Linked DNA regions of Quadrisphaera setariae. The protein of the gene in region 2 interacts with the protein of the main gene of each other region in a pairwise test. Links are inferred from orthologs where the notes say so. Each region holds a gene or a part of one and is shown on either strand. Other genes may lie near its edges.

What was found. The genes of interacting proteins can lie anywhere in the genome.
Region 1: the proteins of FMM08_RS06605 (region 2) and ligA interact in binary tests that used the Escherichia coli proteins (3 or more experiments, as listed by UniProt). The link is inferred for Quadrisphaera setariae from one-to-one orthologs.

The regions. Positions count from the first base shown.
Region 1 is NZ_VKAC01000009.1:166,479-171,292, reverse strand. Bases 868-3,853 are described here. They hold ligA (NAD-dependent DNA ligase LigA), read right to left. Parts: upstream 3,467-3,853; coding sequence 1,268-3,466; downstream 868-1,267. Other genes in these bases: FMM08_RS15795 (CPBP family glutamic-type intramembrane protease), read right to left, coding at 3,560-3,853; FMM08_RS15805 (pentapeptide repeat-containing protein), read right to left, coding at 868-1,275. Outside these bases: FMM08_RS15810 (hypothetical protein), read right to left, coding at 1-394; more of FMM08_RS15805, read right to left, coding at 406-867; more of FMM08_RS15795, read right to left, coding at 3,854-4,432; FMM08_RS15790 (uroporphyrinogen decarboxylase/cobalamine-independent methonine synthase family protein), read right to left, coding at 4,454-4,814. UniProt on the Escherichia coli protein: DNA ligase that catalyzes the formation of phosphodiester linkages between 5'-phosphoryl and 3'-hydroxyl groups in double-stranded DNA using NAD as a coenzyme and as the energy source for the reaction.
Region 2 is NZ_VKAC01000003.1:278,338-283,710, forward strand. Bases 607-4,151 are described here. They hold FMM08_RS06605 (leucine--tRNA ligase), read left to right. Parts: upstream 607-1,002; coding sequence 1,003-3,951; downstream 3,952-4,151. Other genes in these bases: FMM08_RS06600 (UbiA family prenyltransferase), read left to right, coding at 607-856; FMM08_RS06610 (ComEA family DNA-binding protein), read left to right, coding at 4,075-4,151. Outside these bases: more of FMM08_RS06600, read left to right, coding at 1-606; more of FMM08_RS06610, read left to right, coding at 4,152-4,974; FMM08_RS06615 (ComEC/Rec2 family competence protein), read left to right, coding at 4,991-5,373.

The sequences.
Region 1 (4,814 bases), on a different replicon or contig from region 2:
AGCCCTGGCGACGGGCGGCCTTGCGGGCCAGCTGCTCGTGCTCGCGGCGGGCCTCGTCGGCGGCGACGTCAGCGGCGTGGGCGGCCTTGTCGGCCTTCTTCGCCTTGGTGCTGAGGTCGGCGAGCGACTTCTTCGCCTTCTCCAGCCCCTTCTCGGCCGCGGCGAGGGCGGCGCGAGCGTCCTTGCGGGCTGCCTTCGCGGCCTGGACGGCGGCGGACGCCTCGTCGCGCCGGCTGGCGGCGACGTCGCGGCGGTCGGCCGTGTCCGCCTTCGCCGCCGTGGTGCGCTCCAGCTCGGCCTGGGCGGCGCGGAGGCGCCCAGCCAGGCTCGCAGTGGCGCTCTTCTTCGACGTCGTGCTCGACGCCTTCTTCGACTGCTTCGACTTCTTGGCCATGGTCCGCCTTTCTACCCCTTGTGACCTGCAGCGTCACCTCGGGGCACCCGGTGGGCCCAGTGCGCGGTGAGGTGGCCGCCCAGGCGCGTCGTGGCGTCGCCCCGGGCGGCGTCGAGCTGGGTCCGGGTGAGGAACAGGGCCCCGGTGAGGTCCGCGCCGCGGACGTCGGCGCCGCGCAGGTCCGCTCCGAGCAGGTCAGCGCGCCGCAGGTCCGCACCGCGCAGGTCGGCGCCCAGCAGGAGGGCTCCCCGCAGGTCGGCGCCGCGCAGCCGCGCACCGCGCCATCGCAGACCCGACAGGTCCGCGCCGCGGTGCCTGGCGGTGCGGCCGGGCACCTCGGCGCGCAGCGCGCGACTGGCGTGCTCCAGAACAGGCCCGGCAGCGCGGCGCTGCTCGCCGACGTCCACCGCGGACAGCTCGCTGCGACCGGCCCCGGCCAGGCCCTCCACGCGGACCCGCAGGTCCGCCACCTGGTCGCGCAGCACACCGGGCCGCAGGAGCGACTCCGCCTCCTCGAGGTGCCACAGCACCTCGTGGAGGCCGCGCAGCGCCGCCAGCACGCCCGGCAGGTCCGGGGCCTCGGACAGCAGCTCAGCCGGTGCCGGCGGTCCTCCGGGTCGCTGCCCGAACACCACCTGCACGGCGCGCTGGCCGGCGCCGAAGCAGTCGAAGGCCACGCACCCGGGGAACCCGCTGGGCACGAGCCGGTCGTGGATGCCGCACCGCGCGTCGGCGCGCAGGTTCGGGCACGGCGTCCCGGCGGGCTTGTCGACGGCGAAGTCGGCCGAAGCGCTGAAGGCGGGCAGCACGCAGCACAGCGCCGCGCAGCGCGTGCAGTCGGCCCGGAGGTGCTCGCGCGAGCGGACGACCCGCTCAGGCACCGGCGTCCGCGGCTTCCCCGGTGGAGGCCTCGTCGTCCTCCTCGGCGGGCTCCTCCGCCGGAGGCGGCGGCCCGTCGGCGAGGAGGGCCTCGAACCCCTCCTCGTCGAGCACCGGCACGCCCAGCTGCTCGGCCTTGTCGGCCTTGCTCCCGGGGCTGTCGCCCACCACCACGAACGACGTCTTCTTCGAGACCGCCGACGACGCCTTGCCCCCGCGGGACAGGACCGCCTCCTTGGCCTCGTCGCGGCTGAACCTCGACAGCGACCCGGTGACGACGATCGTCAGGCCCTCGAGCGTCTTCTCGACGCCGGCGACCGGGGCGTCCTCCATCGACACCCCGGCGGCGGCCCAGGCGTCGACGACGGCCGCGTGCCAGTCCACGGCGAACCACTCCACCACCGCCTCGGCGATGGTGGGGCCGACGCCGTCGGCTGCGGCGAGCTCGTCCTGGGAGGCGGCGCGCAGGGCCTCCATCGACCCGAACCGCTGCGCGAGGGCCCGCGCGGCCGTCGGCCCGACGTGACGGATCGACAGGCCCACGAGCACGCGCCACAGCGGCCGGTCCTTCGCGGCGTCGAGGTTGGCGAGCAGCCGGGTTCCGTTGGCGTTGAGCACGCGCACGTCCCCCTCGCCCTTCTTGGGCGCGCGGGTGAACAGCGGCAGGGCCAGGAGGTCCTCGGCGGTGAGGGCGAACAGGCCTGACTCGTCGGGGAGCACCTGGTGGCCGTCGTCGTCCTTCTCCGTGAGCGCCGTGGCCGCCTCGTACCCCAGGGCCTCGATGTCGAAGGCGCCGCGCCCGGCCAGGTGGAAGACCCGCTCGCGCAGCTGCGCGGGGCAGGTGCGGGCGTTGGGGCAGCGCAGGTCGGCGTCGCCCTCCTTCTCGAAGCGCAGCTCGGTGCCGCACTCGGGGCAGTGGGTGGGCATCTCGAAGGCGCGCTCGGAGCCGTCCCGCAGGTCGACGACGGGGCCGACCACCTCGGGGATGACGTCGCCGGCCTTGCGCACCACCACGGTGTCGCCGATGAGCACGCCCTTGCGCACCACCTCGCTGCCGTTGTGGAGCGTGGCCAGCTGCACCGTGGAGCCGGAGACCTTGACAGGCTCCATGTGCGCGAAGGGGGTGACCCGGCCGGTGCGGCCGACGTTGACGCGGATGTCGAGGAGCCTGGTGGTGACCTCCTCGGGCGGGTACTTCCACGCGATCGCCCACCGCGGCGCGCGCGAGGTGGCGCCCAGGCGTCGCTGCTGGGAGACCTCGTCGACCTTGACCACCACGCCGTCGATCTCGTGCGCGATCGCGGCGGCGTCGTGGCGGTGCTCGCCGTAGTGGTCGATGTAGGCCTGGACCTCCTCCAGCGACTCCACCACCCGGAAGGCCGGGGAGGTGGGCAGTCCCCAGGAGCGCAGCAGCTCGTAGGTCTGCGACTGGCTGGCCGGCTCCAGGCCGCCGCGCACGCCCAGGCCGTGGACGATCATCGACAGCGGCCGGGAGGCGGTGACGCGGGGGTCCTTCTGGCGCAGCGACCCGGCGGCGGCGTTGCGCGGGTTGGCGAAGGGCGCCTTGCCGGCCTCGACGAGCGAGGCGTTGAGCGCCTCGAAGTCGGCCACGGGGAAGAACACCTCGCCGCGCACCTCGAACTGCTCCGGGAAGCTCGAGGGGTCGCCGGTGAGCTGCTGCGGCACCGCGTCGATGGTGCGGATGTTGTGCGTGACGTCCTCGCCCGTGCGCCCGTCACCGCGGGTGGCGGCCAGCACGAGCCGGCCCCGCTCGTAGCGGAGGTTCACGGCGAGGCCGTCGATCTTCAGCTCGCACAGCCAGCGCACGGGCGGGGCGTCCTCGCGGCCGTCGGACAGGTCCCGCTGGACGCGCGCCACCCAGGTGGCGAGCTCCTCGCCGCTGAAGACGTTGTCGAGGCTGAGCATGCGCTCGAGGTGGTCGACCGCGGTGAACTCGGTGCTGAAGGTCCCGCCGACCACCTGCGTGGGCGACTCGGGCACCCGGAGGTCGGGGTGGGCCTCCTCGAGGGCTTCCAGCCGGCGCAGCAGCGCGTCGAACTCACCGTCGGCCATGGTCGGGGCGTCGCGGACGTAGTAGGCGAAGCGGGCGTCGCGCACCCGCTCGGCCAGCTCGTCCCACTCGCGGCGCGCCTCCGGCGGGGCGCTGGGCAGGTCCTGCACGGCCCCCTGCACCGACTCCGGCGTCGTCTGGTCCGCCGTCTCCTGCTGGGTCACCCGCCCAGTCTGCCGAGGCCCACCGACAGCGCGAGCCGCACCCACCGGCTGCTACCGACGGCCACCCCGGCGGCGCAGCAGCACCGCCCCGAGCACCGCAGCGGTCACGGCGAGGTGGGCCACGACGAGCAGCTCGGCGCCCTCACCCGTCTGCACCGGCAGCCCGGTGGTGGCCGGGTCGCCGAGCAGCAGCCCGCTGACCGCGCCGAAGGCCAGGTGGAAGCCGACGCAGGCCCACACCGACCCCACCACCGACCGCACCAGCAGCAGCACCGTGCCGAGCGCCGCCAGCAGGACGGCGTGGGAGACCGGGTCCTGACCGGCGGGGGCGAAGGTCGCGGGCGGCACGGCCACGTCCATCCACTCCCCCAGCTGCGCGGTGGCCCAGACCGAGCACGCCGGAGCCGCCACGGCCGCCCCCGTCGTCACCAGGCCCGCCAGCCACCCGGGCAGGTGCCCGCGCAGGCCGCCGAAGACCCCGCCCCGCAGCGCCAGCTCCTGGGGCACCGCCTCCATCGCCGCGGCCAGCAGCAGCGCCACCACGAGCCACTGCACCAGCCGCCACGGGTCCACGCCGGTCACCGCGAAGCCCGCGGCACCGCCGGCCAGGTGGTCGGCGAGGAGCACCAGCCCCGCCGCGCCCAGCCCGACAGCCGCCCCGGCCAGCGCCAGCACCGGCCGCCGCAGAGCCAGCACGGACTGCCAGCGGGAGCGGCCGTGGGCGAGGAGCACCAGCGGCGCGGTCACCGAGAGGACGACGGCGGCCGGCACCGCGCGGGCGGCGTCGCCGGAGGCCCCGGCGTCGCGGGCGGCGGCGAGGGCGACCCCTGACAGCCCGAGGGCGAGGACGAGGGAGACCCAGGAGGCGGCGGCGCGGGCGAGGTCGCCCGTCAGCCGGTCTCCCGAGGAGCGAGCGGGTGGCACGGCTCCACCCTGCCGGGCGCGTCAGCCCTCGGCGTGCACCTCTCGCAGCGCGTCGGCCGCCGCCGCGAGGCGTCCGAGCGCAGCGGTGGCGGCGGCGGGCGAGAGCGCGGCGAGCCCGGTCGACGTGGTCACCACCACCTGGTCCAGCTGGGAGGCGGACAGGCCGAGCCGGTCCCAGGGACCGCGCACGGCGGCCAGCAGCGCGGAGACCTCCGGCAGCGGCGCCCCGCCCGCGAGGGCGGGCACGTCGAGCACGCCGAGGTGCAGCTCGTGGCCGGCCTCCAGCGCCTCGGCGAGCTCCTCCCACACGGCGCTGCTCAGCGGCCGGGACGGCGGCCCGGCCACCACGAGCGCGTCCGCCCCGGAGGTGCGCAGCAGCGGC
Region 2 (5,373 bases):
TGCGGCCGCCGTCGTCGTCGACCTGGCCCGCGCCTGCCATCCCGCGCCGACCGTGGCGGTCACCTCCTTCGCCGCCGCCCTGGCCGCTGCCGCGGCGGCACCGGGGCAGCGCGTGCGCACCGCGCGGCGGGTGGCGGTCGCCATCGGGCTGGGGCACCTGGCGATCGGCTGGACGAACGACGCCCTCGACGCCCCGCTCGACGCCGCCGCGGGCCGCACGGAGAAGCCCGTGGCGGCTGGACGGCTGTCGCGCGGTGGTGTGGCGGTGGGAGCCGTGCTCGCCGCCGCGGCCGCCGTGCCCGCCTCGCTGGCCCTGGCAGGCGGCTCGGGCCCTGGTCGCCCAGGGGCCGGGCGCCTGCACCTGGTGGGCTTGGCCGGTGCGCTCGGCTACGACCTCGGCCTCAAGGGCACCGCCGCCAGCCCGCTGCCGTACCTGCTCTTCTTCGGGTCCCTCCCCGCCGTGGCCACCGGCGCCGCCGGCCGGCCCGCGCCACGGCTCCTGTGCACCGCCGCGGGGCTGCTCGGGCTGGCCGCCCACCTGGCCAACACCGTCCCGGACGCCGACGCCGACGCCGCCACGGGCGTGCGCGGGCTCCCGCAGCGCCTCGGGCCCCGGGCCAGCCGCGTCGGGGCGGCCCTCGGGGTGGCCGCTGCCGACGTCGTCCTGCTCACCGGCCGGCGACGCGAGCTCGGCGCAGCGGCCACCGCCCTCCTGGTGGCCGCAGGTGCCGCCGGAGCCGTCGGTGCCGCGGCCGACGGCCGCACCGGCTTCCGCGCCGTCATGGGGGCTGCCGCGCTCAGCGTGGCGGGTGTGCTGGCCGACACCGCCGGTGGTCGAGGCGCCCTGCTGCGCTGAGGGCGCCCGCGGACCGCTGTCCGCAGGAGCCGGAAACCGTCTGGCCGGCGCTACTACCCTGGTCGTGAGAGCGAGACTTCCGACGCGAGCGATCGCCGGAGCAGTGATGCCGGGCAAGCGAACCCCGGAGAAGGAGCCCCCACCGCATGAGCACCACGGACCAGCCCGCCCCCGCGACGGGCGCCGCCGGCGACGCGCCTCCCCAGCGGTACACCGCCGCGCTCGCGGCGCAGCTGGAGCTCGCGTGGCAGCAGCGCTGGGCCGACGAGGGCACCTTCGAGGCGCCCAACCCCAGCGGACCGTGGGGCGACGCCGAGGCCGTGGCCGGCCGCGAGCCGCTGTTCGTCATGGACATGTTCCCGTACCCCTCGGGCGCGGGGCTGCACGTCGGGCACCCGCTGGGCTACATCGCCACCGACGTCTGGGCCCGCTACCAGCGCATGAGCGGTCGCAACGTGCTGCACACGCTGGGCTACGACGCGTTCGGGCTGCCCGCTGAGCAGTACGCCGTGCAGACCGGCCAGCACCCGCGGGTGACCACCGAGGCGAACATCGCGAACATGCGCCGCCAGCTGCGCCGGCTGGGCCTCGCGCACGACGCTCGCCGCTCGATCTCCACCATCGACCCCGACTACTACCGCTGGACCCAGTGGATCTTCCGGGAGGTCTTCGAGAGCTGGTACGACCCGGAGCACGTCCGCCCCGACGGCGGCCGCGGCGCGGCCCGTCCCATCGCTGAGCTGCGCGAGGCGTACGAGTCCGGCCGCCGCCAGCCCGAGGACGGCTCGACCTGGGCCGACCTCGACGAGGTCGCCCGCCGCCGCCTGGTGGACGACCACCGCCTGGCGTACATCTCCGAGGCCCCGGTGAACTGGTGCCCGGGCCTGGGCACGGTGCTGGCCAACGAGGAGGTCACCGCCGACGGCCGCAGCGAGCGCGGCAACTTCCCCGTGGTGAAGCGCCCGCTGCGCCAGTGGATGATGCGGATCACCGCCTACGCCGACCGCCTCGTGGACGACCTGGACCGCCTCGACTGGCCCGAGGCCGTCAAGTCCATGCAGCGGCACTGGATCGGGCGCTCCACAGGCGCCCAGGTCCGCTTCTCCCTGGCCGGTGACGGCGTCGAGGGCGGCCAGCTGGAGGTCTTCACCACCCGTCCGGACACCCTGTTCGGGGTCACCTTCATGGTGGTCGCCCCTGAGCACAGCTCGCTGGACGACCTGCCCGCCGCCTGGCCGGACGGTACCCCGGCGTCCTGGACCGGCGGTGCCGCCACCCCCGCCGAGGCCGTGGCCGCCTACCGGACGCAGGCCGCCGCCCGCACCGAGGCCGAGCGCACCGACGAGGGCCGCACCAAGACCGGCGTCTTCACCGGACTGCACGCGGTCAACCCCGTCACCGGCACCGCCGTGCCCGTCTTCACGGCCGACTACGTGCTGGCCGGCTACGGCACCGGAGCGATCATGGCCGTGCCGGGCCAGGACGAGCGCGACTTCGCCTTCGCCGAGCGCTTCGAGCTGCCCGTCGTCCGCACGGTCCAGCCGCCGGAGGGCTTCGAGGGCGGCGCCTACACGGGCGCCGGTCCGGCGATCAACTCCTCCAACGACGACGTCGACCTGGACGGCCTGGAGGTCGCCGAGGCCAAGGAGCGCATCACCGCGCACCTGCAGCGCACCGGCGCGGGCCGCCCCGTCACCACGTACCGCCTGCGCGACTGGCTGTTCAGCCGCCAGCGCTACTGGGGCGAGCCCTTCCCGGTGGTCTACGACGAGCACGGCCTGCCCGTCGCCGTCCCGGCCGACCAGCTGCCGGTGCTGCTGCCGGACGTGCCCGACTACTCCCCGCGCACCTTCGAGCCCGACGACGTCACCAGCGAGCCCTCCCCGCCGCTGTCGCGCGTGCCGGAGTGGGTGAACGTCACCCTCGACCTGGGCGACGGGCCCAAGCAGTACCGCCGCGAGACCAACACCATGCCCAACTGGGCGGGCTCGTGCTGGTACGAGCTGCGGTACCTGGACCCGGAGAACTCCGAGAAGCTGGTCGACCCCGAGGTCGAGGCGTACTGGATGGGCCCGCGCGCTGACCGGGCGGTCCGCGCCGCCGGTGGCAGCAGGACCGAGGCCTCTGCTGACACTGGAGGTGTCGACCTGTACGTCGGCGGCGTCGAGCACGCCGTGCTGCACCTGCTGTACGCCCGCTTCTGGCACAAGGTGCTGTTCGACCTGGGCCACGTCTCTTCCGAGGAGCCGTTCCGCCGCCTGTTCAACCAGGGCTACATCCAGGCCGACGCCTTCACCGACGTCCGCGGCACCTACGTCCCGGCCGCCGAGGTGGAGGAGACCACCTCCGCCACAGGGGCGCGCGAGTTCACCTGGAACGGGGAGCCCGTCACCCGCGAGTACGGGAAGATGGGCAAGTCCCTCAAGAACGTCGTCACGCCCGACGACATGTACGAGGCCTACGGCGCCGACACGTTCCGCGTGTACGAGATGTCGATGGGGCCCCTGGACGACTCCCGGCCGTGGGAGACCCGCGCGGTGGTCGGCTCGCAGCGCTTCCTGCAGCGGCTGTGGCGCAACGTCGTCGACGAGGCGACCGGTGAGCTGGTCGTCGTGGACACCCCCGCGGACCCCGCCACGCGCGCTCTGGTGCACCGCACCGCCGCGGGCGTGGCCGCCGACTACGAGGGGCTGCGGTTCAACACCGCGGTCTCCAAGCTGATCGAGCTGAACAACGAGCTCACCAAGCTGAGCTCGGTGCCGCGTGAGGCCGCGGAGGCGGTGGTGCTCATGGTGGCGCCGCTGGCGCCGCACATCGCCGAGGAGCTGTGGTCGCGGCTGGGCCACGAGGGTTCGCTGACCTTCGAGGGCTTCCCCCAGGCCGACCCGGCGCTGCTGGTGCAGCAGACGGTGACGTGCGTGGTGCAGGTGCAGGGCAAGGTCCGCGACCGCCTCGAGGTGCCGGCCGACATCACCGAGGACGCGCTGCGCGAGCAGGCGCTGGCGTCCCCGGCGCTGCAGCGGGCGCTGGACGGGCGCGGGGTGCGCACGGTGATCGTGCGCGCTCCGAAGCTCGTCAACGTGGTCCCCGCCTGACCTGTCGCTGACGGGGCCCGTCGTCCGCCCACAGGGCGGGCGGCGGGCCCCTCCCACGGGGCTCCGTCCACAGGCGCTCGTCGCTGCGGTCCGGGGAGCGGCGCCGCGGGCCAGCCTGGTGGGGTGCTGGACGGGGCGCCCGGCTCGGGCTGGCAGGAGGACGACGACGCCGACGACGGCGTCCCCGCCGTCCCCGCGGTCAGGGACCGGGCGGCGCTGCGGGCGGGGTCCCGCCGGGACGCCCGCGAGGCGGAGCAGGCCTGGCGGCCCTCGCTGGCGGAGCGGCTGGGGGAGGCGCGGTGGTCGCTGCCGACCTCGGCGGCGGTCGGAGCCCTGGTCGTCGTCGCCGCGGTCGTGGTGCTGCTGGTGCTGTCCGCCGCTGCCTCGGGCGGGGCGTCGGTGCCCACGCCGACGCCGGGCGTGGCCGTGCCGGTGCGCACGCCTGCGCCGCTGTCGTCGTCGTCCTCCGCGCACCCCGCGGGTCCACCGGGCACGCAGCCCGGCGCCTCGGCTCCCGGGGCGGGAGGGGGGACGGGGGAGGTCGTGGTCGACGTGGTCGGCCAGGTGGAGAGGCCCGGGCTGGTCCGCCTGCCGGCCGGCTCGCGCGTCGACGACGCGGTCCGCGCCGCCGGCGGGGCGCGTCCGGGGGCCGACCTGCGGCGGGTGAACCTGGCCCGGGTGCTCGTGGACGGCGAGCAGCTCGTGGTGCCGGCGCCGGGAGAGCAGCTGCCCAGCGCCCAGCCGGCTCCTGCTGGGACGCGGCCCACCTCGGTCTCAGGCATCTCCGCCGCCGGGGGCAGCGCTGCCGGAACTGCAGCGGGGGCTGCCGCCGGCCCCGTGGACCTCAACAGCGCCACCCTCGCCGAGCTCGACGCCCTGCCCGGCTTCGGGCCGGTGCTGGCCCAGCGGATCCTCGACTGGCGGAGCGAGCACGGACGCTTCACGTCCGTGGAAGAGCTCGGCGAGGTGCCCGGATTCGGCCCAGCCGCTCTGGCGCGGCTCACCCCGCTGCTCGTCGTGTGATGCCGGGGGAGCCGGAGTGAGCAGGCACCCGGCGCTGCGCCTGCTGCTGCCCGCCGCCCACGACCCGGCGCAGGGCGCGCACGGGACGGCAGGCGCCCGCCCGCTGGACGCTCGCCTCCTGCCCGCCGCCGCCGCGGCCTGGGGGTGGGCGGCGCTCGCCCTCGTCGTCCCCGCGGCGGTGCTCGCGGTGGTGGCGCTGGTCGGCATCGCGATGGCCGCCGGGTGCGCGGTGCGCCGCCGCGCCGGCGGGGCGGCCCTGGCGGCGGTGGTGGTCGCGGCGGTCGCGGTGTCGGTGGGCGCGGGTCGGCTGGAGCGCTCCGCCGGCCTCCTGCAGCCTCTCGCCGTCGAGCAGGCCACCGCGGTCGTGGAGGGCGTCGCCGCCTCCGACGCCGTCCGCAC